Linked DNA regions of Blastopirellula marina. The main gene of each other region encodes a partner of the protein of the gene in region 2 in a complex. Links are inferred from orthologs where the notes say so. Each region holds a gene or a part of one and is shown on either strand. Other genes may lie near its edges.

Region 1 (15,203 bases), on a different replicon or contig from region 2:
TATCCATATCAGAACTTCAAAGAAACCTAACACAACCGACAGTCCCATCCGCCCTTGAACGACACAAATCGTGCGCAAGGTACCAATGGACACGTCGATCATTCGGACCAGAAAGATCACCAGCGCCAAGACCCAAGGAGAAAGTTCCGAAAGCCATTCCATTTGACGACTGCTCGAAAGGTAGAGAGGAACCAAAATTGAAGCGTCATATTCTATCTCCGGCCTGGCGGTCGGGGGATAGCAGAAAGCAGGACATGCCCCAGGAAGACGGCCACCCGTAGCGAGGGTTCGCTGCTTAAGGGGTGAGACTAGTCGGCGAAGCTTCCCTGACGACTAACCGTGGCCGACACTCTCCGGTGGTCTGAGCCAATCGGTCCGCCGACCTCTCGTCCCCAGTACGTCAGATCATCGCTGATGAAGATGTGATCGAGCGAAAGCCCCAGCGGAAAGATCGGCTGCACATACCAAGTCGGTGTCACGTTGGCGAAATGCTCCGCCCTACGAAGTCCGCTGGCCCGCTCGAAATCGCGAAAGAAGGGTGACCAGGGGGTCAAATTAAAATCCCCCATGACGATCGTCGGTAACCCTTGATAGTCCGGCTGGGGATGCTGCACTCGGTCTGCCAACATGCGCAGGTGCTCGTTTCTCGATCGGAAGTTGCGATTGCCCGTGGGGGGCAAGGGATGCGTACCGATGATGCGGTACGGTGCCCCTTTCACGTCGACGACAGCTTCAATGGAATCGATCCCTTCATTCAATCGAAAGCTCTGCGAGTGCTGGATCGGATAGCGGGAATAGAGCCCGATGCCAAAGTTTCCGTAGTCGTCGGGGTGAACGACCCTGTACGCGTAGTCCGCGTTTGTGGCGGCTTCGATTTCTGCCGCCCACGCGGAATCGATTTCCAATACCACAAGAACATCCGGTTCAGCGCTGAGGATATCCTTCATCGCGGCATCGAAGTTTCGATTGCTCGTCAGCACATTGCAGACGGTAACGCTTATCACTTGCCGCACATCAGGCGATCCGCCGACGCGCTCCAGTCCTGGCAGAAACCACGGTGCATGCACCAGGAAACATGCCAAAGGAATGGTTAGCCAGACCCACCGACGATAGATCGCGCAGATGGCCATCAAAACGACGGCCACAAGAACCTGCTGAACCCGCAGGTTGGCCAGAAGATCCCACACCCAGTAGATGCGAGCAAATCCCGTTAGCAGAGTTGCCACAGCAAGCAGGACGATCAGCAAGCAAGAGTAACGCCAGAAACGAGCAACCAGAAATTGCTTCCATAACCGCCCAGGTTGCGAATCGTTCGATTCACTGGCGATCACGACTCGATCTCGTACTCTTTCAGTTTCTTATGCAGCGTATTGCGATTGATGCCCAATCGCGTGGCCGCTTTAGTTTGTACGTTGGCACACGAAGACATGACCTGGACGATCAGTTCTTTCTCGACGCGATTGACCACGCGCGAGTGCAGATCCTCTGCTTCGGGATCGGCATCTTGCAGGCCTTGCTGCACAACTTCGAAGGCCAGCGTATCGAAGTCGGCTACGCCACGGCCGAGGCTCATGGCCGAGCGATTGTCGCCACTGCGAATTTCGGGCGGCAGCAGATCGATCGCCAGTTCGTCCCCTTCCGCTAAAACCACGGCTCGCTCGACGTAGTTCTGCAGTTCACGAACGTTTCCTGGCCAGTTGTGGTCCTGCAATGCTTCCATCGCTTCGCGTTGGATGTGAACCACATGCCGATCATTGACTTCGCTGTAGACGTTCAAGAAGTGAGCGACCAGTTCGGGGATATCCTCGCGACGTTCTCGGAGCGGGGGAATACGGATCGGCACGACATTGAGTCGCCAGTACAAGTCTTCGCGGAACTTGCCTTCGCCGACTTCTTCCAACAAATGGCGGTTACTCGCGGCAATGACGCGAGTGTCAACGCGAATGGTAGCCGTGTCACCCACGCGTTCGAATTCGCGTTCTTGCAGCACGCGCAAAAGTTTCACCTGCAAGTGCAGCGTCGTGGAGTTGATTTCATCGAGAAAAATACTCCCGCCGTGAGCTGCTTCAAATCGCCCGGTGCGGTTACCAATGGCCCCGGTGAACGCTCCACGGACGTGACCAAACAGTTCGCTTTCGAGCAGACTTTCACTCAACGCACCACAGTTGACCTTCACGAAGGGGCCGGAAGCACGCTGGCTGAGGCGGTGCACCGATGAGGCAATCATTTCCTTACCGGTACCTGTTTCACCTAACAGAAGTACAGACGCGTTCGTTTGGGCAACTTTGCGCGTCAGGCGGTAGACATCCGCCATGGCCTTGCTGGATCCGATCAGGCCAGGGATAGGGGGTTCGTACCCTAGGGGTGCGTAATCTTGTGTGTAGTTGGAAGTCGTTTCGGAATACAGTCCCATTGCTAACCTACGGGCCGATCTTGGCCGGTTGGTCGAAACGAACGTCTTGGGTCGGCGCCTCGAGGATGTCCAGAATCTTGCCAAGCACGGCCTGAGTCTCGGGGTCCAATTCCTCCGAGGCGTTATAGCGGTCGTACTGAGCCACAATCTGATCTTTGGTGAGGAGTATACCGCGGCGTTCAATCGCGGACTTCAATGCATCAGCACATGCCTGACGCAGGTTAATTGGGTAGAAAGGATCGCTCGCATAGTCGATCAAAGCCGTCTGAGCGATCGGCGTACCAAGCTTGCCAAGCAAGCTCGCCACGTCGGCGGCAACGTTTTGGTCTGCCAATCGGCGAACCGCAATCTCTTCCACTTTCAGGAAGTCGTAGAAGTCATAGTCGTCTGGGGTATCGAGCATACGGCTGATCTGGGCAAACGCGAATTCCGCATCGGCTTCACGCTCGTCCGCCGGGACCAATAGACGCCCCTGGGCAAGGTACAACTGCTTTAGTTGAAAGATAAACCCTTCGACATCGTTCGGGCGAATCATCACAATCGTGAGAGGATCGTCCTTGGTTCGCAGTTGATAATGAACCACTTCACCAATCGGCGCGATAATTCCGATCGGTACCTCAGCCGTACGGCGATCCTTTCGAAGTATCTGAACTGTCTCCATCATGGCCGGCAATGCCAGCGGTTTGCTGATGAAGATCGCTTCGACGTCCGGAGAGGAATGGGCTTGCTTGAAAAACTCGCGGCCACCTGGCGTAACTAGCGGCTCGAGCTGAAGCTCTGACAAAAGGCCTGCCATGCGTTGGGCGTTCTGTTGATGGAGTTCGCCCAGCAAGATATTCCGCTTACCTTGAGCCGAAGCCATGAAGTCCAGCGTATCCAGCAATTCGGCCGAGCCTGCGTAGGGAGCCTTCGGGTCGATAGTCAAAATGCCCTTTGCCGCTGCCCGACGGACCCGATAGACCGGCGACTGAAGCGCCAAAGCCAATGGGCTGAGCTTTCCTTCGACGGCAATCAAGAGATCCGCGTTCTTGGTCGCGCCGATTTGCTCGCAGGCAACCACCGCACCCTGAGCGAATTTGCGATCTTCCAGGCCCTTGGTCAGGGCCGATTGCAGAAGTTCGACTCCATGCTTGTCGACCAGTTTCTTCAGTTCAACATCCGACTCGCCCAAGACACCCATGCGTTGCATGGCGGCTAATGCGGCCTGGACCTGGACTTCAGCATTGGTTTCGTCCAAAGCATAGAGATCCCGAAGCAACTGCCCAGCGGTGACCACTTCAGCATCCGCTGGCGGAACAGGCGTCATGACGACTTGTTTCTTCGCCGCATCCCATGTCCACAGCTCGACCAGGCCGTCTTCATTGACCGGGAACATTGGACCTTCCCCCAGATACATCTTTACCCGCTTGGCCAGGTAAGCTTTGACGTCGTCTGCGGTTGGTCGCGATTTGACGGTTGCGTCCAGATATTCGCCAATGGCCGAGCGAAGTTGATCGTCATCGGTCAGGACATAGGGGCCTACCAGGAACTGTGCGGCCCGGTCTAAATCGAGTTGCTTGGCAACGTCGACCAATTCCGCCACAAGCAATGGATCGGAACTATCCAGGGCAGCCAGAAGTGGACCATGGATGGCCTGATCCATTTGCACAAGCATTCGCTTGGCGGCAGGCCGGACGGCCTCTCGGCTTGGGTCGGCAAGTGCGACAAACAGGGGATTAGCGGCTTCCGCACCAGCGTTCTTCAGTTGTTTGGCGGCTTGATTGCGAGCGACTTCGTCCTTATCAATCAATTGATCGACAAGCTGGCTAAGTCGTGCTGGATCCTTGTAATACGCATCGAGTTTCGTCAGCAGCAGGGTAGCTGCTCTGGCCCCTTCCGGCTGCAGAGCGTCGATCGATTGCAAGCGGAAGATACGACCGGAACCCAGCTTCTGCTGAGCGGCCAGGACTTCGTCGACGGCAGGATCGTTTTCGATCAGCTTCGCCAAATAAGCTTTACCCAAATCGCCGCGACCAAGATCGGCGGAAACAATTGCCGCATTAATTAGCTGCTCGGCCGTAGTTGGATTCGATTCTTTGAGTGCTTGAATCGCGGCCGTATCCACAGGTGCGACCGGCGCGGGCTGTTCCGGTTGCTGAGCCAGGGCATCATTCGCGATGACCAGGCTAACAAGGAGAGCGATCGTAAAAGCAATCTTAAGGAATCGTTGCATCTGATTTTCGCAAGGTTAGTGGGATGGCATTTCGAACGAAAATGCCCATTCCTTGGCAAGGAAAAAATCCTGGAGGGTCAGCTCAATTCTAATTGCTCCTTCCAGCGAACCACTTGCTTTTTCACCATCTCGGGCGAGGTTGAGCCATAACTTCGGAATGCAGAGACCGCTCGCTCCACTCCCAGGATGTCATAAACGGATTTATCCAACGAATCGTTAACCGCCGTAAAATCCTCGAGCGGCAATTCGGCCAGACGACACCTCTTTTCCATGGCCTTACCAACCAGGCTGCCAATTTGATGATGGGCCGTCCGCTGGGGAGTTCCCTTGCCGATCAGATATTCCATCAGCGTGGTCGCATCTAGGAAGCCATCTTCCAGCCGCAAGTTGATCGACTCGATATTCAGGGTCGCGCCCTCGACAATCGAAGCGGTCAAATCCAGCGACCGGTGAACGGTGTCGACCGAATCGAACAGCCGCTCTTTGTCCTCTTGCAAGTCTCGGTTGTAGGCCAGCGGCAGCCCTTTAATGAGGACCAGCAGCGATTGCAGGTTCCCTATCACACGAGCCGTTTTGCCGCGTATCAGTTCGCAAACATCCGGATTAATCTTCTGCGGCATGATCGAACTGCCGGTGCAGAATTGCTGGGGAACCTGGATGAATTTGAATTCCACGCTCGACCAAAGCACCCATTCGTCGGCCCAAACACTGAGGTGTTCGGCGATCATGGTCAGGACGAACGCGTACTCGACCAGGAAGTCTCGATCGCTGGAAACGTCGATGCTGTTGGCGGCTACGGCCTCGAATCCCAACCGCTTCGCTACATTTTCGCGATCGATGGGTATGGTGGTCCCTGCCAAAGCAGCTGTCCCCAGGCTGCATACGTTCACGCGGCGGCGACAATCGGCCAGACGCTCTCGATCACGCTGGAACTTCTCGGTGTAAGCCAACCAATAGTGTGGGGCCAGCACCGGCTGTGCCCGCTGCATATGGGTGTAGGCCGGCATAATGACGTCGATGTCGGCATCGCAGCGTCCAACGAACGCGATTTGCAACTGCTTCAGCAGTCGATCGGTTTCGTCGATGGAATCGCGGATCCAAAGCCGCGCGTCGGTCGAAACCTGATCATTTCGGCTTCGCCCGGTATGTAATTTCCGGCCCACATCCCCCAGACGCTCGACCAGTGCGCTTTCGATGTTCATATGAACGTCTTCCAGTTTCTCGTCAAACTGGAAGTCGCCGTTGTCGATCTCCCCCTTGATAAGTGCAAGCGCCGTGGTGATTTGGGCTGCCTCATCACTAGTCAGCACACCCACATCGGCCAGCATCTCGGCATGGGCGATCGAACCACGAATGTCCTGGGCGTACAATCGGTGGTCGAAGCTAATGCTTTCGGTGAATTTTTCGACCCGAGCGTCGACCGCGGAGTGAAACACTCCACTTTGAGAGGGGCTGTTCCGGGACAAGGTTGCCTCAGAAATATGCAAGAGTTGGCGTGTAGGGAGAAACGTAAACCACTTAAATGCTAAGTGGATCGGTAACGACTGTCAACGCGCCAGACCAGGGGCTGCGCAGTTATTAAGCATCGCCAGAAACGAAATCGCATCCATGGATCGATACAGCCGGAATGATGCGCGCAATCGCGGGGAATTCGGATGCTTCTTGAGCATCCTGCTATTTACCGCAATCTATTTAGCCACACCAATGCCCATGCATCACGCACCACTTTCCTAAATTGCTGGGAAGCAGCAGAGACCGTTCACCAAATTGGCCTAAATCCCCATTATGTAATCAGTTGGTTCGGCTACGGGGCTATCAGTAACCATGACTTAGTGGAAGCGATGACGAATGGTTCGGAAATTCATTTTGTAATGCCCCATTCGCGCCCCTTGTTATCGCGTCGATCGTGCGGTTAAATTGGTGGGATTTTGCACTTCAAGTTCATGAAGACAGGGGCTACTGCGCGCCTGTCACCGCCCTCACTTCAGCCCAGTACGAGAGCCCCCAGTGCCGCGACGCGACGATATCAAAAAGATCTTGATCATTGGTTCCGGTCCTATTGTGATCGGCCAGGCCTGTGAGTTCGACTATTCCGGCACTCAGGCCTGCAAAGCGTTACGTGAAGAAGGTTACGAGGTGGTGTTGGTGAACTCCAACCCGGCCACCATCATGACCGACCCGGACACGGCCGATTCGACTTATATCGAGCCGCTGACCGTCGACATTCTGGAAAAGATCATCGCCAAAGAACGCCCATGTGCTTTGCTCCCCACGCTGGGTGGACAAACGGGGCTGAACCTGGCCATGGATCTCGACAAGCACGGGATCCTGGAAAAGTACGGCGTGGAAATGATCGGTGCTCGGGCCGACGTTATCGCCAAGGCCGAAGAACGCGAACAATTCAAGCAGGCCATGGATAAGATTGGCCTGGAAGTCTGCAAAGGGGCGACGGTCCACACGGTAGCCGAAGCCCGGGCAGTGCTCGAACAAGTTGGCTTGCCGGCGGTCGTTCGCCCCAGCTTCACCATGGGGGGTTCCGGCTCCAGCATCGCCTACAACCGAGAAGAATTCGACCAGTTGGTTCGTAACGGTCTCGATCAATCGCCGGTCACGGAAGTGCTGATCGAGGAATCTATCATCGGCTGGAAAGAATATGAGATGGAAGTGATGCGTGATCGCGACGACAACGTCGTGATCATCTGCTCCATCGAAAACTTCGACCCGATGGGCGTGCATACCGGCGACAGCATCACCGTTGCCCCAGCCCAAACGCTGACCGACAAAGAATACCAGCGCATGCGTGACGCCTCGCTGGCTGTGATTCGCGAGATCGGTGTCGAAACGGGTGGCTCGAACATTCAGTTTGCCTGCGATCCGACCTCGGACCGCATGATCGTCATCGAGATGAACCCACGCGTGAGCCGCAGCTCGGCGTTGGCCTCGAAGGCGACCGGCTTCCCCATCGCGAAAATCGCCGCCAAGCTGGCCGTCGGCTATCGCCTGCACGAACTGCCCAACGACATCACGCGCGAGACGCTGGCCTGTTTCGAGCCATCGATCGACTATGTCGTGACCAAAATTCCTCGTTTCGCCTTCGAGAAGTTCCCGGAAGCCGACAGCACGCTGACTACCCAGATGAAAAGCGTCGGCGAAACGATGGCCATCGGCCGTACGTTCAAGGAATCGTTCCAGAAGGCCCTGCGTGGCCTGGAAGTGGGCCGCTTCGGCTTCGGCTGCGACGGCAAAGACTTATGGGGCACCGACGAGCAGCCCACCGATGACGAAATCCGCGCGAAGCTCTCGAAGCCCAACGCCGATCGTCCCTGGTACATCCGCTACGCGCTGAAGTCAGGCATGACAGTCGCCCAGTTGAACGAAATCACCGGCATCGACCCATGGTTTGGCGATCAACTGATGCAGCTTGTCGAGTACGAAAACGAACTCGCCGAGATTGGCTCGATCAGTGAAATCTCGAATGAGAAACTGCTGCAAGCCAAACGCTGGGGCTTCTCCGATCGCCAACTGGCGACCCTGCTCAAGAGCAGCGAGATGGAAGTCCGTAGCGAACGCAAGAAGCGTGGCATCACGGCGATCTACAAGTCGGTCGATACGTGTGCTGCTGAATTCGAGGCGTACACGCCGTACTACTACTCGACCTACGAAATCGAAAACGAAGTCCCCGCCAAGAATCCGGATCAGCGACGGATCATGATTTTGGGTGGCGGCCCCAACCGAATCGGGCAAGGGATCGAGTTCGACTACTGCTGCTGCCACGCTTCGTTCGCGCTCAAGGAGCTGGGCATCGAATCGGTGATGGTCAACAGCAACCCCGAGACGGTCAGTACCGACTACGACACATCTGACCTGCTGTTCTTCGAACCTCTGACAACCGAAGACGTGCTGAACATCTGCGACGTCGTTCAACCGGACGGCGTAATCGTCCAGTTCGGCGGCCAGACGCCACTGAACCTGGCCCGCGGCCTGGCCAACGCAGGCGTACCGATCATCGGGACGAGCGTCGACACGATCGATGCTGCTGAAGACCGCGAACAGTTCCAGCAGTTGCTCAACCGCTTGAACCTGAAGCAGCCACCCAATGCGATCGCCCGCAACATGAGCGAAGCCCGAGCCGAAGCAGCCAAGGTTGGCTATCCGGCCCTGGTTCGTCCGAGCTTCGTGCTAGGCGGCCGTGCGATGGAAATCTGCTACGACGACAAACAGTTCGAGAGGTTCGTGGCCGAAGCGTTCCTGGTCGCCCAGGGGCAACCGGTGCTGATCGACAAGTTCCTGGAAGATGCTACCGAAGTCGATGTCGACTGCATCAGCGACGGCGAGAACGTGATCGTCTCTGGCGTGATGGAACACATCGAAGAAGCTGGCGTGCACAGTGGTGACTCGGCCTGTGTGATTCCTCCTTACAGCCTGCCAGGCCCGATCGTTCAGGAAATCCGCGAAGCGACCATCGCCATGGCGAAGTACCTGAAGGTGGTCGGTTTGATGAACGTGCAGTTCGCCGTGAAGCAGGAAGATGGTGTCACCAACGTTTACGTGCTGGAAGTGAATCCACGTGCCAGCCGCACGGTACCATTTGTGGCCAAGGCCACCGGCATGCCAGTGGCCAAGATTGCCGCTAAGGTGATGACCGGCTGCACGCTGCCAGAACTGGGGATCACCGGCGAACCGATTCCGGCTCACGTTTCGATCAAGGAATCGGTCTTCCCGTTCCGCAAGTTCGCAGGCGTCGACATCGTGCTCGGCCCGGAAATGCGATCAACCGGCGAAGTAATGGGGATCAGCGAACGGTTCAGCCTGGCCTTCGCCAAGTGCCAATTGGCTGCCGGCGTGGTTCTTCCACAACCGCAAGACGGCAAGATCTTCGTAAGCGTCTCGGAACGCCACAAAGATCAGATCGCGGACATCTCCGCCCGTCTGCGTGACATGGGTTACGAGCTTCTGGCCACCGACGGCACGGCCCGCCGACTGGAAGAAGCAGGCGTGCCTGCCCAGCGAATCAAGAAGCTGGCCGAAGGTCACCCCAACCTGCTGGACCTGATGATCGACGGAGCCGTTTCACTGGTCATGAATACGCCCAACGGCAAGGGTGCCCGAACCGACGAAGGCCGCATCCGCGCCGCCGCCGTCCAACATGGCATCCCATGCATCACCACCATCCAAGCCGCCGAAGCCGCAACCAAAGCCATGGAAGCCCTACGGAAGGAAGAGATGGAAGTCGAATCCTTACAGGACCGCTTCAAGCAGGTGAATATTCACCAAACGACGTAAGAACGTTTTCTGTGGTTAACCAATTCAAAACGCCAGGGAAGCCAAACTGTTCCCTGGCGTTTTTTGTTTCTTGAGCACCTGCAAAAACCAGATACTTGTGCCTGACAGATGAATGGCAAGTACTCAGGATGCCAAGAGAACTTTTTATTGCAACTTGGTGTCTTGGAACCATAAGCAAAGATCATTATCGCCACCAACAGCTTTTGATAGCACTCACCCCAAGGCCCCCATCGATGGACATACTTAATCACAATCGCGAAGCATGGAATCGCCAGGTCGATGAAAAGGACCGTTGGACAATTCCGGTTACCAGCGAAGAGATCAACCGGGCCAGGGGAGGGGAGTGGTCTCTGGTTCTCACGCCGACCAAGCCGGTTCCGCGAAGTTGGTTTCCTGATGATCTCACGGGCGTGAAGATTTTATGTCTTGCTTCAGGCGGTGGGCAGCAAGGGCCGATCTTAGCCGCGGCGGGTGCGGACGTCACCGTGTTTGACAACTCGCCGAAGCAGCTGGAGCAGGACCGATTTGTGGTCGAGCGTGACGGGCTAACGCTGAAGACCGAGCAAGGAGACATGGCTGATCTCAGCAGGCTTGCGGATGGGTCGTTCGATCTTATCTTTCACCCATGTTCAAACTGTTTTGCCGAAAACATTCTGCCCGTATGGCGCGAAGCATTTCGGGTGCTTCGAACAGGCGGGACGCTTCTAGCTGGCATCTGCAACCCGGTGCGATTTATCTTTGATGAAGCTGCCGAGAGTGAGCGTGGAGAACTGGTTGTCCGCCACAAGATTCCTTACTCAGACCTGACGCACCTCACGTCGGAAGAGCTGGAAAAAGTAGTGCAAACGCAACCACTAGCTTTTGGGCACACGCTAGAGGATCAGCTCGGCGGACAACTGAAAGCTGGATTCTTGCTGGCCGATCTGTTTGAAGATCGATTCGATGAAAGCGACTTGATCTCGCGTTATGTCGATACTTTTATGGCGACACGAGCGATAAAGCCGAACCACTAATCGAGCTCGGGCAGAGGATTCGATTTTTGCGTCTGCTCCTGCATTAACGTCCTTACCGAAGCGTAGGCCATTTCCCAATGTCCTTCTTGGGCCTTTTGGGCGATCCCTTTTAACCAGGCTGCTTCCTGGGATTCCAACTGACCATCTTGCGTCGACTGGTCGATCATCTGGGTAATCTTCGCGATCTTCGTGCTATCCCTTCTGCTGCATGCCGAGCCCAGTGCCATCGCATAGTCGTAACCTGTTGGACTGATCTCACCGAAGGTCGGGCGTGTAAGCCAATAGCCAAGTACCGCGACGACTAGAACAACGCCAACGGCGATCCCTGCCAAAGCTCCTTTAGATATTTCCACGTTCAGAACCCCCTCGACTTGATCACTTCCCCTTCGTTCATGCTCGCCAACTCGGCTGCCAGAATCAGGTCGATCGTCTCCGGCTGCAAACTGACAGAACCATCGCCGAACAAGACATTGCCGCCGCTGGGATGTTCGGAGTACATCTGCCCCACGTGAAGCGTCGGGAAGTTCATCGGGTGAATGATGGGATCGCCGGTGATGTCGAGCTCGCCGCCTGATGGCCCTACATGCATCATGACGAGTGTTGCCGCAGCGTCGGGACCATTCTCTGGGGTCGAATACCTCGGGTGCGTATAGGCACCGGGAATCACACCGACCCAGGTCTTGTCGCTCAGCTTCGAGGAATGTTCGCTGATGAAGAGCGTGTTCGTCGTGCCGTCGGTCACATCGCGGAAGCTAACCTTCGAGTTACGGTAGAAAGGTCCATCAGCCACTTTTGAAGCGTCCCCATGTATCTGTACCGTCTTGGTGGCTCCGGTATAGATATTTGTGAACACGGGGCCACTTGCTGACGATCCACAATCTCCCCAGCACGACTCTTGCCCGTGACTAGCAATGTAGTGCGATCGGCCAACGACGATCGAACTGCCATAACGTGAAAGGGCGTTTCCAGAACTATCGCGTAGGGTGAATGGATCATGGTCTCCGCTCGATGAGGGGCAAAGGTAGGCCTCCAACTTCGTATCGATAAAGGGTCGATTCGCTGAATCCCAAATGGAACGCCCCATATTCAGCGAATCGGTAATCGTTCGCTGTTCCATGAAAGGGAGGATTAGAGCAGCCCAGCCCCAGCCTGGGGCAGCGTCCCAAGTATCAGAATCGATCGCCGCCCAGGCCGGCCCATTGCCGTCTCGCGTCGCGTAGCTGACATACCCCGACGGAAACACACGGTGTGTCGACGCATAGTTGTGAACGGCCAAACCAATCTGTTTGAGGTTGTTGGTACATTGCATCCGCCGTGCTGCTTCACGGGCTTGCTGCACCGCTGGCAACAGCAAGGCGATCAATACGCCGATGATGGCAATCACCACCAACAACTCCACCAGGGTAAATCCACGACGAAACGAATTCATAGCAGCAAGTCCTCGCCTGACGATTACGCAGAACAAAAATGTTTATTTTTATTCACACACGCTATTAATTTTGATTACTCAAACATTAGCCGCAGCAATAGGCGATTGTCAACAGTCAAACAGAAATTTTTGGCCAGCCTAAAACCTGAGTGATAAAGCAAGAGCCGTTGCGATTTGGCAGAGTATCTGTCTGGAGCAAGGACAGATCCGACTAGATCTTGGCGACAAACTCGAGGCCTACTTTGACCTGTATCTCGCCACTTTCGAGATCGAAATAGATGACTCGGCCACTTGTACCGCCAACGTGCTGAGCCAATATGGGAATCTTCTGGAGCCTGAGTAATTCGCAGGCCTTGTCGATGTTCTTGCGGCCTACTTCATGGGTGGAACTCGAAGCTTTGAACATATTCGAGCCACCGCAGACTTTCGCGACGATGGCTCGACGTCGAGCTCCGCTTTTGGCCAACTGATCGAGCATCTCAGGAATGGCCGTATCAACAAAGCGACCAGGCTGCTTCGTGCACCCCAGGCTTTCACTAAGCATTGCATGAGCCAGGGCTCCATGCCGTGTCTCCTGACACCAAAGTGCGATACCGACGCAGCTTCCCAGCAACGTTTCCAGCACATTAGGTGCTGACGAGGCAACAATCCCGGCCATCGGCACGCGGATCGAAGTTTTGCTGAGATTTACGGTAGCCATTTCGCTATTGTCCCTGTCGATTTGGCAAGGTGCCTCACACGGTTTTGGGGTGCGAATAAATCTAGCTTACGGTGACCGGCGAGAATCCGTAGATGAAGTTTTCTCGTCGTTTCCCTTCACGTTCGCACAGCCTGAACCGCCAAAAGAAGCGATTATGCCCATCAAAACACCTATAACGCTTATTCACTCGCCACAGGTTTCGCATATCAGGCGACAAAATGTCGTGTTCGAAATTCCGCGATATCACGCTATTTCTCTACCGAAAGTTGACTTTGCTTTGATTAATTGGTACTAAATACTTCACAACTTGCTGAGCCTCTGATAACCTCCGCTTGTTCACCCTTTTACGCATTCATAAAGAAGAATCATGGCCAAAAAGAAGGCGAAGTCGGCGGCAGCGGACGCCAACAAACGAGTCCCACGCAAAGAGCCATACGATAGCGATCGCATGAGCAACGTGGTCGAACGTCTGCGCGAGCAAGCAGGCCGCATTTCGCAGTTGGCGCGAACGCTAGATGATGCCGATATCGACGAGGTCGTCATTGACGGACACGCCATGCTATTGCGCGGGCTCAATCAGATCGACAACTTCGCAGACAACGCTGCACGTGCCGTACGTGAAGCACGTACGATGAAGTTTGGCTAATCGAATAGGCCCATACCGCCTCAGAATAGACCTCCCGTGATTACGTTACTCGAGGAGATCTTACCATTCTCATTTTCTGCGCGGGGGGAGCGAATGGCCGATAAAAAGGTCTCCTGGGCCGCGTGGGGCTGGGTGACGCTGTTGGTGCTCATGCTGGTCATTCCAATTCTGGGAGTGGCCATCGATCAGGCTTCGGCGCTGGGCTCATTTCTTTTCCCGGTCATGGTCGGCACCATGTTGGGCGCAGCGACTCTTTTAGCAGCACTGTACGTCAAGAACTTTCCCTGGTGGTGGTCGATCGCGCTGGCCGTGTGGGCCTTGATGCTGGTCCTCTTTCATCGACAAATGGGACTGCTGCTGACCGGCGGTGTGCTTGGCTGCATTCTGGTTGTTTTCAGAGCCCTCTTGATACAAGCAGGACAGCGCATCGTTCGCTGGTACCTCAACCGGAGAAAGCCAGGGACGCCTGAGTGATCGTAGACGCCTACTCCTTCGCGTCCTCGGTCTTCTTATCGTCAGTCGCTGTAGTGTCTGGCTTTTCGTTCCAGAGCGTCTCGATCAATCGATAGCCTTCAGGATCGTGCGTTTGCAGTTCGGCTTTAACAAATGGATAGAAGTCGTTGGTTCCGAAGTAAGCTTCCGTCAACTCGGCAAAGTACTCTTTTTCATCCTCCATGGCGTAGTGCTTCTTCTTCGAACCATCGATATGACGTACCTCGTTGTATCCACCAGATTTCTTGGCCTGTTGGAATGCCTCGATGATGCGTGGTTCGTCGTAGCCCAATATTCGATCGTGATAGCCGTGTGAGAGTTCGTGCAGCAGCATGAATGGCTGCTCCTTCGTCCATTGCAGGAATGTCTTTGCGCTCGATACTTCAACTGCCTTGGCTTTTTCACGCAGAAAACCATTTTCGCCCAGCCAGTCCGCCGATACATGGTAGCAGGCGCACGGATTGGCCTCCGTATTGTCACTTTCGAGCCAAATCGGAATCTTCTGTAGCGCGGCGACCGCGTGCTCAGGCAGGCGTCGCTGAATCTCGTAGAGTTGGTAGTCGATCAACTCCAAGGCGGCGTCCCCGGTTTCTTTCTCGTCACGCAACAAGGTCTTATGCACGAAGACGTCCCAGCCTCGGATGCTCTGTTGGTGGTAGGCACTGACAGGGTCAGGCTTCTGGGACTTTTGGTCGCTGGTTTCCGCTCCCAAGACCACCGCAAAGATCATTAGCCACTGCATCGACAGACTCCTTAAGAAACCAGGACAAGGCTTGCTTAAGATTAGCCCAATGGGGATCCGATCGCAAAACAGAGAGGATCGCTGTTCCCTCTTAGGTTGCAGAATACTGCTCGGCGTATTCGACAACCCACAAATCGATCAGATCGCGAAAGTCTGCCTCTTCAACCTCGCTCAACTTTTCAAAGTGCGTTCGGTGGAACAGTTCCTTGTTGCGGATCATCCCTTTACCGACGAGTTCCAGCACGCGCACCGAAGAGTACGGCTTGACCGCCA
Region 2 (14,147 bases):
GGAGCATGAGTGGTAAAGTCAACTTTATGGCCAAGATCTTCCACTTGATTCTCAATGTCGACAAAATGTGCGGAGATCAATTCACCGAAGGACTCACAAGTCTGAAAGAGATCTCGGAGAAAGAAGTAGCTACGCCGGCGGCTACCTCGTAACTTGCAACGCCCTCTCTACTGCTAAGAAAGTAACAACGATGATTCAGCAACTATTCGTCAATTTGCCGGTGAAAGATCTGACCAAAACAGTCGAGTTCTTCACGGCATTAGGCTTCACGTTCAATCCGCAATTCACCGATGATTCCGCCACTTGCATGATCGTGTCGGAAAACATCATGGTGATGCTTCTGGTGGAAAGCCGTTTCAAAGAGTTCACCCCCAAGGCGATCTGCGATAGCCACAAGAGTACCGAGGTGCTGAATGCATTGCAGTTAGAATCGCGGGAAGACGTGATCGAGTTCGTCGACAAGGCCGTAGCCGCTGGCGGCAAGACCTATGCAGAACCCAAGGATCATGGGTTTATGATTCAACATGGGTTCGAAGATCTGGATGGTCATATCTGGGAAGTCTTCTGGATGGACCCAGCCGGGTTCGCCCAAGCCCATGCCGGTTCATCCGGTCAATAGTCTGTCCATATTTGAGATCGATGATCGCCATACGTTTTCCAAGGATCAGAAGATGAACGAGACAGAACCTGCTACCACGACCGTTCAACCTAAGTCGACGCCAACGGCAGCCAAGTGGACGGGACGCGTCCTTTCAGGTCTGGTTGGACTAGCCTTTCTGGCCAGCGCCGTGGGGAAATTTGTCGGTGGAGCAGGCCTGGAAGAAGGCTTCGCTCATCTGGGATTGCCCATAGAGATCCAGTATCCGCTGGCTGTCCTGGAACTGGTCGTCGCGATCATCTATTTGATCCCGCAAACAGCCGTCTTGGGCGCAATCCTGCTAACCGGCTACATTGGCGGTGCCATCTGCACGCACTGGAGGGTAGGGGACGTCTTCATCGTGCAGATCATCATTGGCGTGTTGGTCTGGCTGGGCGTGTTCCTGCGTGATCGGCGGCTATGGGTGCTTTTACCGCTCCGAGCATAGTTATGTAATCAAGGCTTCGAATAGATTTCGGCGAACCTTTTTCTCGCGGCAAGTATCTCTCTTGCCAGCGGTCAGGCATGGCGTGATGACTGGCCGCAATTCTTTATCTCTTTGCAAAGGTACGCGCGTCGACAAATACGCGCGGCCTGAAAGTTAGTACTCATGCTCTTGGATCTCGGACATTGACGTGTTTGGTCAGCCCATCGTTGGTTTGACCTGAAGTCACTCGCGAAGCGTGTGTGCGCTCGCGGTTTGTCCGTAACCATCTAAGAAAGCATGAGTTGCTATGAATTCTCGTAAGCAGCAAATGAAGCAATACGTAGACGAAATGCTCGTCTGCCATCAGCCGTGCACGCGACACCGTCGCGCGTACTGGAATTTGATTCGCGAGGTACGAGCTAAGTCTGAAATTTTGAGCGTTGGATTTGATTCGGCTATTCGAAAACCAGAACATCTTCACGTATATATCAGGGCGTTGAGCTATCTGGCGAAGTATCGCACCAAGTGGTTTCGTCAGCCTGAAACATGGCGGGCACCATTTTGTTTATCGGAGCCGACAAGTAATCGAGTTGCGTTTCGTGCGTTAATGAAGCACTTATTCGAACGCTACCCAGTGCCTAACTTCTTGGCGTTTGCCTGGATGCGACCGCAGGCCAAACGTTGGTATCACGAACTGTATGTGCACATGGCCGCCGGTAGTGGAGTGCGCCAGTTCAAGGAGAAGCCTGGCATTCCTTTGACGCCAGCGGCCGCGAAGTATTTTCTCAAGGCACCCGATCACCTGTCCCCTGTCGAGGCGATGCGATGGGCCCAAATTCGAGCGTTTGGCGGTTGCAAACCGTTGGCCCTGGAATTGGTTCGGAACACGATCCTGAAGGAATTGACTCGTGACGAAAGGTTTTGGGAAACGGTCATTCGTTTTCTGATTCGTGAGAAGCTGAGCTACCTACCTGAAGCGTCAATGCTGGTCGATTTTATCGACCAGCAGAAGTACCAGCCTGCCGAGAAGGTCTGGGGGCGCGGTGGTGGTCCGCTACCACTGCAGCCTGAGTTCACGATGAAAGGCCGAACGCTTCGTTCGCTCCAGCGGCACATGTACAACTGGCGGAAAGAACTATTGCTCAAGCAGCCATCGTTGGCCAAACGGAATTTCCATTGGGATGCGATCGAGGTCCAGCCGATGGTGCACCAGGATGGCAACATAAGGTGGCTCATTTTCGAGCTCTTGAACGATCGGGCCTTGATGCTGGAAGGAGCTGCCATGGATCACTGTGTCGGAGATTACGTCGAGCAGTGTGCCGAACGGAAATCGTCGATCTGGTCGCTACGTATCCATGCCAAGGGGTGTCCGAAACGCATGGTCACGATCGAAATCGATCCCGAAAGGAAAGCGATCGTACAGGCAAACGCCAAGAGTAACGAGGATCCGAGCCCTGCCGCGAAAGAGATACTGCAGCGCTGGGCGACTCGGGAAGGACTGGCAATGTGCCTGGAAGAATAGTTGTGGATGGATAACCATGAAAAACGCCGACCTGATTCCAGGTCGGCGTTTTGCTTTTTCAAATAAGCAACGCGAAGGTTTACTTCTTCTTGTTGCGAATAGCAGCCTGAGCGGCAGCCAGGCGAGCGATTGGCACGCGGAATGGCGAGCAGCTCACGTAGTCGAGACCGACGGTGTGGCAGAAGTTGATCGATGCCGGATCACCACCGTGTTCACCACAAATACCGCACTTCAGCCCCTTACGTCCCTTGCGACCCTTGGTGACGCCCATTTCGACCAGCTGACCAACACCAGTGGTGTCGAGCGACTGGAATGGGTCGGTCGGCAGGATTTCCAAGCGGGTGTAGTCAGGCAGGAAGGTGTTGACGTCATCACGGCTGTAACCGAAGGTCATCTGCGTGAGGTCGTTGGTACCGAAGCTGAAGAACTCGGCGTGTTCAGCGACTTCGTCAGCTGTCAGAGCCGCACGCGGAATTTCGATCATCGTACCGATCAGGATGTCGAGCTGACCGCTGTAGCCCTTGTCGGCCTTGGCCTTCTCGATGGTCTCTTCTGCCTTGGCACGTAGCAATTGGAGCTCGGCAGCGGTACCAACCAGCGGGATCATGATTTCCGGCATGCAGTTGATGCGGTTTTTCTTGCATTCGATTGCAGCTTCGACGATCGCGGTGACCTGCATTTCCAGAATTTCTGGATAGGTCACGCTCAAGCGGCAACCACGGTGACCAAGCATTGGGTTGGCTTCGTGCAGAGCAGCCACACGCGACTTGACCTTGGCTGGGGAAACGCCGAGCGTGTCGGCCATTTCCTTCTGGGCCTTAGGATCGTGCGGCAGGAATTCGTGCAGCGGTGGATCCAACAGACGGACGGTAACCGGCAGGTTCTTCATGGCGGTGAAGATGCCGACGAAGTCTTCGCGCTGGTATGGCAGCAACTTGGCCAGAGCGGCACGACGATCAGCTTCGGTTTCGGCGAGGATCATTTCACGCATGCTGGTGATACGATCTTCTTCGAAGAACATGTGCTCGGTACGGCACAGGCCAATACCTTCAGCACCGAAGTCGCGAGCACGCTGCGAGTCCTTCGGGGTATCGGCGTTGGTACGAACGCCCAGCGTGCGATGATTGTCGGCCCACTTCATGACCTTGGCGAAGTCACCGGAGAGCTTAGGTTCGCTCGTTTCGACGGTTCCGGCCATGACTTCACCGGTCGATCCATCGATCGAGATGATGTCGGAATGCTTGAAGGTTTTGCCGCCGACTTTAATCTTGCGACCCTTTTCATCGATTTCGATTTCACCAGCACCGGCGACGCAGCAGCGACCCCAACCACGAGCCACCACGGCAGCGTGACTGGTCATACCACCGGTCGAGGTGAGAATACCAACGGCCGAGTGCATGCCGTCGATGTCTTCTGGGCTGGTTTCCTTGCGGCAAAGGATGACCTTTTCGCCAGAGTGGGTACGATCGACAGCTTCTTCGGCGGTGAATGCCAACGCACCCACAGCAGCACCTGGCGAAGCAGGCAGACCGCGAGTCAGGATCGTGGCACCCTTCTTCGATTCTGCGGTGAAGCTTGGCAGCAACAGCTGAGTCAGGTCGTTAGCTGGAATACGGAGCAAAGCGGTCTCTTCGTCGATCAGACCTTCCTTGACCATGTCGCAGGCGATCTTCACGGCAGCTGCACCGGTACGCTTACCGTTACGAGTCTGCAGCATGAACAGCTCACCCTTTTCAATGGTGAACTCGATGTCCTGAACGTCCTTGTAGTGGGCTTCCAGCGTGTCTTTGATTTCGAGCAGCTGCTTGTAGACGGCCTTGTTCCACTTGCTCATTTCCGAAACCGGCTGTGGCGTACGAATACCAGCCACGACGTCTTCACCCTGAGCATCGATCAGGAACTCGCCGTAGAACTTATTTTCGCCGGTCGAAGGGTTACGGGTGAAAGCCACGCCGGTACCGCTGTCTTGACCCATGTTGCCGTAGGCCATCGACTGAACGTTAACGGCCGTACCCAGCAGACCGCGGATACCTTCCACTTCGCGGTAGCGAACGGCACGTGTGGTGTTCCACGACTTGAAGACCGCTTCGACAGCCAGTTCTAACTGCTTCAGAGGATCTTGAGGGAAGGATTCGCCGGTGTACTTCTGGTAGATCGCTTTGTACTCATTGCAAAGTTCGATCAGGCCTTCCGCAGGCACTTCATTGTCGAGGTTTGCTTTGTACTTCTTCTTGATCGAGCTGAAAGCTTCTTCGAAGTGCTCACGATCGACTTCCATCACCACGTCGCCGAACATGTCGATCAGACGGCGGTAAGCGTCGTAGGCGAAACGTTCGTTGTTGGTGGCATTAGCCAGGCCGACCACCGATTCATCGGTAAGACCGAGATTCAAAATGGTGTTCATCATGCCTGGCATCGAAACGGCAGCACCAGAGCGAACCGAAACGAGCAGCGGGTTCTTGTTGTCGCCGAACTTCTTGCCCAGTTCTTTTTCCAGCGTCGAAATCGCATCGTTGATTTCGTCCATCAAACCCTTGGGCAGCTTCTTGCCGTTCTTGTAGTAGTCGGCACAAACCTGCGTGGTGATGGTCATACCTGGAGGAACCGGCAGACCGATTGAGGTCATGTCGGCGAGGTTCAGACCTTTACCGCCCAGGATGCTCTTGCTGACCCCTTCTCCTTCGGTCTTGGTCTTGCCGAAGTAGTACACCATCTTCGAGGGCTTGGATTTCTTTGCCGTTTTCTTGGCCATGTTTGGAAACCTTTGAATGTCGCAAACGCTGGAGTGTTGTTCGGAAAGGGGTGTCCCTTCGTTGGCAACTAGCAGGGTCTTCCTGCCAGCAATACACAGAAGGGCCGCATTTCATGCGAATATAAGCAGAAAAGTTTACTTGAGAATGCAAGCAAGCGTCAACCAGCCCTCATCTTACGCCGTTTAGCATATCGGGATTTTCAGAATCCTGGCGAATTGGCCTCCCAAGCCGTTTGGCGCATCGAGGCAGAAACAAGACAATAGATTCCAAAGGGCAGGGCGTACGATCCTGCTAAGGTGGCTCACTCCGCAGTGCGTAAAAGACCTGAAAGCGACATTAAATCTCCGTGTTTGACGACGAAGACGACTACGACTACGAAGATCCTCTAGGCCCGGAAATGACCGCTCGGGAGCGAGCGGAAGGGTTTATTCGCACCGCGGTACTCTTCGAGTCGGCCCTGGCATTTGTCGCTGTGGGGCTCGGCTGGCTGGTGGATGTCGCCCCCTGGATCAGTGCCAGTTGGGATACTGGCCATGCTGCGGCCGTATTGGGGGCAATTGGGGTAGGGGCACTGGCGACGCTGCCATTGTTGGCTGCATTCATGGTATTGCAGTATTCCAACTTCCAGTCGCTAAATGAACTTCAAGAATACATGGATCGGCAGATCGTACCCCTGTTTCGCGAGGCGACCCTTTTCGAACTGGGGATGATCAGCCTGGCGGCTGGCCTGGGCGAAGAGGCACTCTTTCGAGGTGTAATTCAGACTTATTTGCATCAGCTGATGGGGCCCGATGCGGGGCCTGCTGTCCCGATTCTCTTAACCAGCCTGCTATTTGGCCTGGTGCATTACGTGACGAGGGAATACTTCATCATCAGTGCCATCATGGGGGCCTATCTTGGGCTCTGGTTCTACTACACGGGGGATATCATCGTCCCCATCGTCACTCATACGCTGTATGACTGGTTTGCGTTGGCATACATGAAGAAGTATGCACCTGAGCTGGATACTAAGGATTCCCCGACAAGCTAGGCTGTCGCAGCACCCTTCGATTCGTCCATCGCTTCGCGAAACCGGAGGAACAGGTATTCGCTATCATGCGGACCAGCGGATGCCTCGGGGTGATATTGCACGCTGAAAGCTGGCAATTCTTTGTGCTTAACTCCGGCGACGGTGTTGTCGTTCAGATTGCGATGGGTGATCTCCAGGCAATCGGGAAGAGAAGCTTCTTCGACAGCAAAGCCATGATTCTGCGAGGTAATCTCGACTTTATCTGTTTCCACGTCGAGAACCGGCTGGTTGGCTCCTCGATGGCCGAACTTCAGTTTGAATGTCTTAGCACCACACGCCAAGGACAGCAACTGATGCCCCAAGCAGATGCCGAAGATCGGCTTCTTACCCAAAAGCCCCTGGATCGTCTCGACTGGGCCAGTCAGTGGTTCCGGGTCGCCAGGGCCGTTGGAGAGGAATATGCCGTCAGGATTGTGGCTGAGGACTTCTTCGGCGGATACCGTTCCGGGAAGCACCGTGACCTTGCATCCCAGATCACGCAGATGACGTGGAATGTTCCATTTCATGCCGTAGTCCAAGGCCACTACGTGTAGGTCTTGTTCTTTTCGGCTGGTCAGTGCCCGATTGCGATCCCCCATCTTAATCCAGGGGCTGAGGTCTTCTTCCCACATCTTTTGCTGTTCGGGGAGGACTTCCTGGACAAGGTTACGACCGACTAGCCCGGCGCTGGCTTTTGCTTTCTCAACGAGCGAAGCGTCGTCCAAGTCGACGCTTGAGAGGACAGCTTTCATCGAGCCGTGGGATCGCAGGCGTCGAACAAGGGCACGTGTATCAATGCCAGCCATGCCGACGACGTTGTTTTTCTTCAGGAACTCGTCGAGTGATCCGTCCGAGCGGAAATTGCTGACGGTGCGGCTTACTTCGCGAACGATGAAGCCCGCCATGTGGATCTTCGCGCTTTCCATGTCCTCGACGTTGACGCCGTAGTTACCGATCTGTGGATAGGTCATGGTCAAGATCTGACCACGATAGCTTGGATCGGTCAGGATTTCCTGATAGCCGGTCATCGAAGTGTTGAAACAGGCTTCGCCAGCGACTTCGCCGATGGCTCCGAATGCGGTGCCAGTGAAAACGGTTCCATCTTCCAGAGCAAGTTTGGCGGGCTGCGACATGTCGTTTCGTTTTCTTATATCTGGGTTCGCGGGGGACGACCGTGGACATTTTCGAGAAGGAAACTAAGTCGCTCATTGACGCGACTAAAGTCTTCCCGAAGTGGGGCCCGATACCAAGGAGTACGGCTGTGGGTCTCCAAGCGAAAGTTTGGACAGCCTTTGGGAAAGCACTTGTTTCGGCGAGCAGGTGCTTTCCTTTTTTTACGTAGGTTTAGACCCTGGCTGTGGGCAAATTTCCGCTATTATAGGCCCATTAAATCTCGCGTACAGGGGCTAGAGTTGCTCTCTAGGGGAATCCGTACACTGCAGGCAGAGATTTATCTTGGAGACTGCAGCCAACGTTGGAAAAAGACCCGCTGCTGCTCGACTGAGGCGGGTTCAATCTCTGAACTCGTCGCAAAAGTTTCGACCAGATGCTCTTGTGCTGCTGGGCGACCAATCTCGTTGCGGTAAGCGACCATGCCTTGGCCCATGTCGCGGCACATATTGGATGGATACACATCTTCACAAGCACCATAGCAGCGTGGACGCCACCCAAGGAGTTCCAGTTGCTCGCGAATTTGACACAACGCGTCGAAGTAATTCCAGTCCGCGGCTTGAAATTGCCCTAGTTGGCATTCGAGTGCCAGAAGGCATCGCCGCGGATCGTCTTCGCCGGCACTCAATCGAAACATGCCCACACACACAGCTTGCGTCTTGTGGACAAGTTCGATTTCAAATTCCTGCGGTTCTGCCACACCTTAGAACACTTAAGCCGTAACCGATTCTGCTTCAGCCTCTTTAAGGCATCCCTTGATCTGGCGGACAGCCTGACGGAGCCGGTTCTCATTCTCGACCAGGCTCAAGCGTAGATAACCTTCGCCGCTTGGCCCGAAGCCGCTACCAGGGCTGACAGCTACGTCCCCCTTTTCCAGCAGCATCATGGCAAAGTCCATGGTGCTCATGCGTTTCTGCCATTCTTCGGGGATTTTTGCCCAAACAAACATGCCAGCACGGGGTGGTGTCACGTCCCAGCCAAGGCGAGTCAGACCATCGACCAGAGCGTCTCGGCGGCTTTGGTAGATCTGGCTTTGGGCTTCGACTGCAGCGTCCCCTTCACGCAGTGCGATGATCGAGGCAATTTGGATAGCCTGGAACATGCCGTAGTCGTAGTATCCTTTAATGGTTCCCAGGCCGCGGATCATCTCTTTATTGCCGGCACAGAAACCGACACGCCAGCCAGCCATGTTGTAGCCTTTGCTCATCGTCGTGAATTCCACGCCAACGTCGCTGGCACCTGGAGCCGAGAGGAAGCTAGGTGGCTTGTAACCATCGAACGCAACGTCTGCATAGGCGAAGTCGCTGATCACCATCAGGCCGTACTTTTTGGCGATCTTCACGACGTCGACAAAAAACTCAGGTTCCACGGTTACGGTTGAAGGATTGTGCGGATAGCAAATGATCAGAAGCTTAGGCTTCGGGTAGAGGTGTTCGCACGTGTAAGCGATATTCGAAAGGAACTTTTCGCTGTTGGCAACGTCCAGGGAAATCACATTCCCGGAAGCCAGTGCAACGGCATACGTGTGCACGGGAAAATAAGGTGCTGGAACAATCGCCGTATCGCCGGGGCCCATCATGGCCAGGCACATATGCGAAAAGCCTTCCTTGGAACCCAGGCAGACCATGACTTCGGATTCTGGATCCAGGCGAACCCCATATTTCTTGAGGTACTTGGCCGCAACTTCTCGTCGTAAGTTGCGGATGCCATTGGACTTGCTGTAGCCATGGTTGCGAACGTCCTTCACGGCTTCGCACATCTTTTCCATGACATAATCGGCAGGTGGGTCCGATGGATTACCCATCCCCATGTCGATCACGTCGTTCCCGGCGACTCGCTTGTCATACAGCAAGGCGTTAATTCGCCCAAACATGTATGGAGGCAGGCGGTAAACGCGCTGCGCAAATTGAACCTCAAATGGAGGGTCTTGTTGGTCATCGTGGGAGTGAGCGGAATCGGACATGGATGTCGTATTTCGGCAAAGTGGTGGAAAGTTAAATTTGCCGGAATTAGTAAGGGGAACCGGCATGCATATTCTAAAATCGTCAGGCGCGTAAGCCAAGGCGAGACGTACTCGACTCGGGCTGGCTTGCCCACTTTGGACAACGGAAAGTAAGAAGAGTTCACGGCTTGGCGTCAGAATCTAGGCTTGTAGGAGGAAGCGATGGAAAACTTCTCGGCGATGGTACATTGGGAACGTGGGGATCAGAACTTTCTCGACAAGAAATATCGTCGGTCTCATGAGTGGAGGTTCGACGGCGGAGCCGTTATCGGAGCGTCCTCGTCACCCCATTTTCTTCCCCCGCCCATGTCCGACCCGAGAGGCGTCGATCCGGAAGAGGCCCTTGTCGCAGCCATTTCCAGCTGCCATATGCTCTGGTTTTTGGCCATGGCGGCCAAGCATGGCTGGCTAGTCGATAGCTACGACGATCAGCCGAACGGCAAGATGGACAAAAACAGCGCGGGGAAAACGGCGGTCTCTCTGGTAACCCTTCGCCCTAAAGTCGTTTTTGGTGGGGAAAACTTACCAAATTCTGACGAAATCGATGCGATGCATCACCAAGCCCACGAACTGTGTTTTGTCGCTAATTCGGTGAGATCCGAGATCCGAATCGAACCAAGAGCCTAACTTCCTGCCGCAGTAGGTTCGACAAGTTCTACGCCGCGACGAGTGACCTTGTATGGTCTCGTTAGCCCGCTTTTGTCGCCGTGCCCTTGCCCATCGCCAGTGTTCACGCCGTTTTCAAAGCAGAATAGGATGCGTAGGTCTCCTTGTTCTCGCTCAAGTTCTGAGACTTTCACGCGAAACTTGCCATTCTGGTCGACCTTGCCAGCGAATGATTTTCGAAAGTAATCGCCGCCTCCATGGGGTGCTTCCTCGATAACCACGACACTGTGGGCCGGGATGTCCGTGTTCAGCTCTCCGGTAATTTCCAGGTATCGACCGTTGCGATTGAACTCGCCTTGGAGTGAGGTCAATTCAAACTTAGGCATTTGAGTTCGCTGGGCAATGCTACCTGAGAAAATTGGGTGCTTCCAAAGCATGGCCGCCGTCGCATCGCACATATAGACCTTATTTTCGCGAGCGTCGACTTTGTTGTGGTAAACCTTTGTCTGGGGGCCCATCAGGGTATTGCCGCGACGATCACGAGAGATCGGTCCTAAATGCGGCATCCCCAAGCCATGACCGAGTTCGTGGATGCAGGCCTTGAGGGTCAGGTCCTGATTCAATCCGCCAGCCAATGGGAACTTCGGGTCAAGCTCGCCAGGAATGTTCGTGTAGTTGCAAATCGCCCAGCCACCGTCGAATGAGTTACCACCTCCGCGATAGTCAGAAAACCGCTTGGGTGGATCTCCCAGGTAAACCCAGATCCACCAGATGTGGCGATCCCGGCTAAGGTTGTACTTTTTTACCGCCGCCTCGATGACAGAGGGATGGAAGCCTGGTTTGTCATACTTGCCGCTATCCATGGGGTGCTCGCCACGAATGAAGAGGAACTTGTAGTTCCCGCTGTCGTCGCGAGGGAAGGGGGTGGTCACTGCCGGAGGGTATCCGTTCTTGGTCATCTCCTTCACCAAGAAATCTTCGGTTATCGCCGCGATCTGAGCGAAGCGGCGCTGAACGCCTGGTGGCGGCTGGACATCAGAGGGAACGAACAGGACCATGTTCAGCAAAGGATAGCCCTGCGGTGAATTCTGTGCCCAGCAGTTCTGAACGGGAGTGGCCAGGAGCCAAACGAAAGCTACCAAGATGAGCAGCGCTGGCAAGTTGCATTGCGAAGCCCATTGAACTGGGCGTCTGGCGGTTGGAATCTCGTGCATGATGGAGTTACTGAGACGGACAAGCGTTAAGGGGTGGGTAACTGCATGCCCAGGATGGGGGCCTATCTTTTAACAATACGATATTTGGCCAGATAATTCATCCAGAATCCTTGCTACAAAGGGGCAACGAAAAAAGGACCGTACTTTTGTACGGTCCTTTTGGTTTGTTGACTCATCGTGCCGATCAGGCCAGATCGGTTTTACTTTCGCTGCTGCATCTGCTGGCGTACAGCCGAATCGTAGGCCTTGCCGGCCTGAGTGGTATTGGCCAGGAAGTTATCGATCTGGGCGTTGTCACGCAGTCGCTCGAATTCCTCGGCCATTGCCAATCGCAGTTTCTTTTCGTGCAGTTCTTTCACCAATTCATCGCGGACGTCTTCGACACTGTTAATCAGCGGCTTGGTAAGGCCAAGACTGTACAGAATGACGTACTGATTGCCGGTAGCGATGATGCCAGAGATCTCGCCTGGCTGCAGATTGAACGCTTCCTTTTCGATGGTTGGTTGCCCACCGTTCTGGCGAATCGGTGGAACCTGACCATCGTTGTTCTTCGAGACAGGTTCGATCGAGTACTGACGGGCCAGTTCGCCGAAGAACTGTTCGGTTGGGTTGCGGCGAGCCATTTCCCAGACTTCCTGAGCACGGCGTTGGCTATCCAGGACGACGGCCAGAACTTGGGCTCTTTCGCCGTAGTTGGCAGCAAAACCCTTGGTGATGTCTTCGTCGGTGATTTGGACTTTGTTGTCCACAAGCTTCTTCAAGGCGACCGTTGGCCAGACAGCGTCGCGAACGTATAGTTCGACCGAAACGCCTTGCTCTTGGGTGACCTGCTTCAACCAGGCTTCCATGTCAGGCTTGCCTTCCTTGGTGAGGAAGCCAAACGAGTCAGCAGCACGGACGATTTCTGCTTCGAGATCCGCTTCCGATACGGAAAGTTGACGACGGGTCAGTTCCTGCTGCAGGATCTTGCGATTGATCTCGCCGTCCAAGACTTCAACGCCATGACGGGTGATGCATTCTTCCTTCAGTTCCTGGATGCTAACCGGCTGGCCGTTGAGCGTAGCGGCAACGCCAGGCATTTGCGACGACTTGCTAGGATCGTTGAACACGTTCACGATCTGAGCGCTCGATTGCAACTGTTCGTAAATGTCGCCAGCGGCATCACGCATTTTGCTTTCGCGGACGATGTCGGCTAGACGCTGTTTAATAGCCGGCAAGCTGTTCGCAGGGATCGGATCGGCCGCGAGGTGCTCTTCGCACTTGAAGATCAGGTACTGACCTTGAACGAACAGCACCGGAGAGATATCGCCAGGCTGCATCGCGAAGACGGTGTTTTCGATTTCCTGGTTACCAATGTGCTTCCGAATTGGTGGGATCAAACCACGGGCAGCGGCACTGTTGACGTCTTGCGAGTGGTCTTTGGCCATGTCAGCGAATGAATCTGGGTTCGCGGCAGCCTTGGCTCTTAGTTCTTCGGCCAAGCCGCGTTCGCTGAGCGAAATCATGCGGACTTTGACTTTCGGACCGTAGTTCTTTTCGTATTCAATCTGGATTTCAGCGTCACTTACAGCGAGTTGACTCTCAGCCAACTTGCGAAGAGCCAGCGTTGGCCAGATGATTTCGCGGCGGTACTGACCCGGCGTAACATTGCGTTCTTCTTTGAGAAGACCCAACCAGCGATCGACCGACAGGCCAAACTTCTTGGCAATGTTGTTAATTTCGTTATCGATGTCCGCCTCGGTGATCTGAATGCCCTTTTGTTGGCAAGCCATCGAGATCAGGTGACGGTTGAGAAGGCTTTCCAGCACTTCTTCACCATGTCGGCGAAGTGCTTCGTCGGCCAGGGTGTCGCGTGAGATTGGTTCGCGATTGACAACCGCGACCGTTTGGATCTTTTGAGCGGTCCGCGTTGGTGCCGCCACTTCTTCAGCCGGAGCTGCCAACGGCCCAGAAGCCGTTTGACGCACTGGGGCTGCCTGTCGTTGTTGGACAGGGGCTTGAGCTTCCGCAGTTTGCGGGCCACCGGTGACTTGTCGCCAGGCGACGACTCCACCGATCAAAACAACAAATCCGACAGCTGCCAGAACCCAGGACTTACCCAGGGGAAGTCGGCGAGTAGCATCCTTGCCAGTCATTCCGCTTGCTCCAAAAATTTTCTGCAAGATTTTCTCAAGGAGAGGTGTTCGAATTACCGATACCATAAGGTTCGGGCAGCGGAATATAAGAAGAATGCCAGGACCGGGTCAAGATCGATTCGATTGGGGTAGTACTCGCAGAGATAAGGCCTCGGCTTCAAGTGCTAGCAAATAAAAGACGGTACGACACAGGCTGCCGTACCGTCTTGGTTTTCTCTGCTGAAAGCTGTGCACTGAATTTTCTTCAGGCTTAGTCTTCCATCACATCCTTCTCTTTGGTCTTGGCCATCTCGTTGACCTGGTCTTCGTACTTTTTGGTCAATTCCTGGACGCTGTCTTTGATGTCGTCGCGGATGTCTTCGCTGATCGTCTTATCCTTTTCCGCGGTATCGGCAGCCTTGTTGGCATCGCGGCGGATGTTGCGAATCGAAACTCGTGATTCTTCGGCAAGTTCCTTGATACGCGAAACGAGCTTCTTGCGAACTTCGGTCGACAGAGGCGGAACGTTCAAGCGGATCACGCGGCCATCGCTCTGTGGTGCCATTCCCAGATCGCTGGCGACAATCGCCTTTTCAATGTCTTTGATGGCACCAGCATCGTAAGGACGGATCAAAAGCTGGCTAGGCTCGGGAA

What was found.
Region 1: the proteins of carA (region 2) and carB are in contact, whole or in part, in a solved structure (PDB 1KEE), measured with the Escherichia coli proteins. The link is inferred for Blastopirellula marina from one-to-one orthologs.

Annotation. Positions count from the first base shown.
Region 1 is NZ_PUIA01000037.1:398,343-413,545, reverse strand. What follows is about bases 6,254-10,108. They hold carB (carbamoyl-phosphate synthase large subunit), read left to right. Parts: upstream 6,254-6,632; coding sequence 6,633-9,908; downstream 9,909-10,108. Also shown: C5Y96_RS13600 (DUF2179 domain-containing protein), read right to left, coding at 1-162; C5Y96_RS13595 (endonuclease/exonuclease/phosphatase family protein), read right to left, coding at 309-1,331; C5Y96_RS13590 (sigma-54-dependent transcriptional regulator), read right to left, coding at 1,328-2,314; C5Y96_RS13585 (HEAT repeat domain-containing protein), read right to left, coding at 2,421-4,625; argH (argininosuccinate lyase), read right to left, coding at 4,703-6,091; C5Y96_RS13570 (class I SAM-dependent methyltransferase), read left to right, coding at 10,142-10,921; C5Y96_RS13565 (hypothetical protein), read right to left, coding at 10,918-11,274; C5Y96_RS13560 (DUF1559 domain-containing protein), read right to left, coding at 11,277-12,350; C5Y96_RS13555 (chemotaxis protein CheD), read right to left, coding at 12,562-13,050; C5Y96_RS13550 (hypothetical protein), read left to right, coding at 13,418-13,696; C5Y96_RS13545 (hypothetical protein), read left to right, coding at 13,790-14,170; C5Y96_RS13540 (hypothetical protein), read right to left, coding at 14,181-14,930; C5Y96_RS13535 (hypothetical protein), read right to left, coding at 15,022-15,203. UniProt on the Escherichia coli protein: Large subunit of the glutamine-dependent carbamoyl phosphate synthetase (CPSase).
Region 2 is NZ_PUIA01000051.1:57,413-71,559, reverse strand. What follows is about bases 5,444-8,242. They hold carA (glutamine-hydrolyzing carbamoyl-phosphate synthase small subunit), read right to left. Parts: upstream 7,521-8,242; coding sequence 6,366-7,520; downstream 5,444-6,365. Other genes in these bases: C5Y96_RS16435 (hypothetical protein), read right to left, coding at 7,838-8,194; C5Y96_RS16445 (CPBP family intramembrane glutamic endopeptidase), read left to right, coding at 5,686-6,369. In the rest of the region: C5Y96_RS16470 (SRPBCC family protein), read left to right, coding at 1-152; C5Y96_RS16465 (VOC family protein), read left to right, coding at 191-619; C5Y96_RS16460 (DoxX family protein), read left to right, coding at 672-1,085; C5Y96_RS16455 (PcfJ domain-containing protein), read left to right, coding at 1,672-2,586; ppdK (pyruvate, phosphate dikinase), read right to left, coding at 2,666-5,338; C5Y96_RS16430 (aminotransferase class I/II-fold pyridoxal phosphate-dependent enzyme), read right to left, coding at 8,270-9,520; C5Y96_RS16425 (OsmC family protein), read left to right, coding at 9,722-10,186; C5Y96_RS16420 (hypothetical protein), read right to left, coding at 10,183-11,379; C5Y96_RS16415 (peptidylprolyl isomerase), read right to left, coding at 11,580-13,514; frr (ribosome recycling factor), read right to left, coding at 13,765-14,147. UniProt on the Escherichia coli protein: Small subunit of the glutamine-dependent carbamoyl phosphate synthetase (CPSase).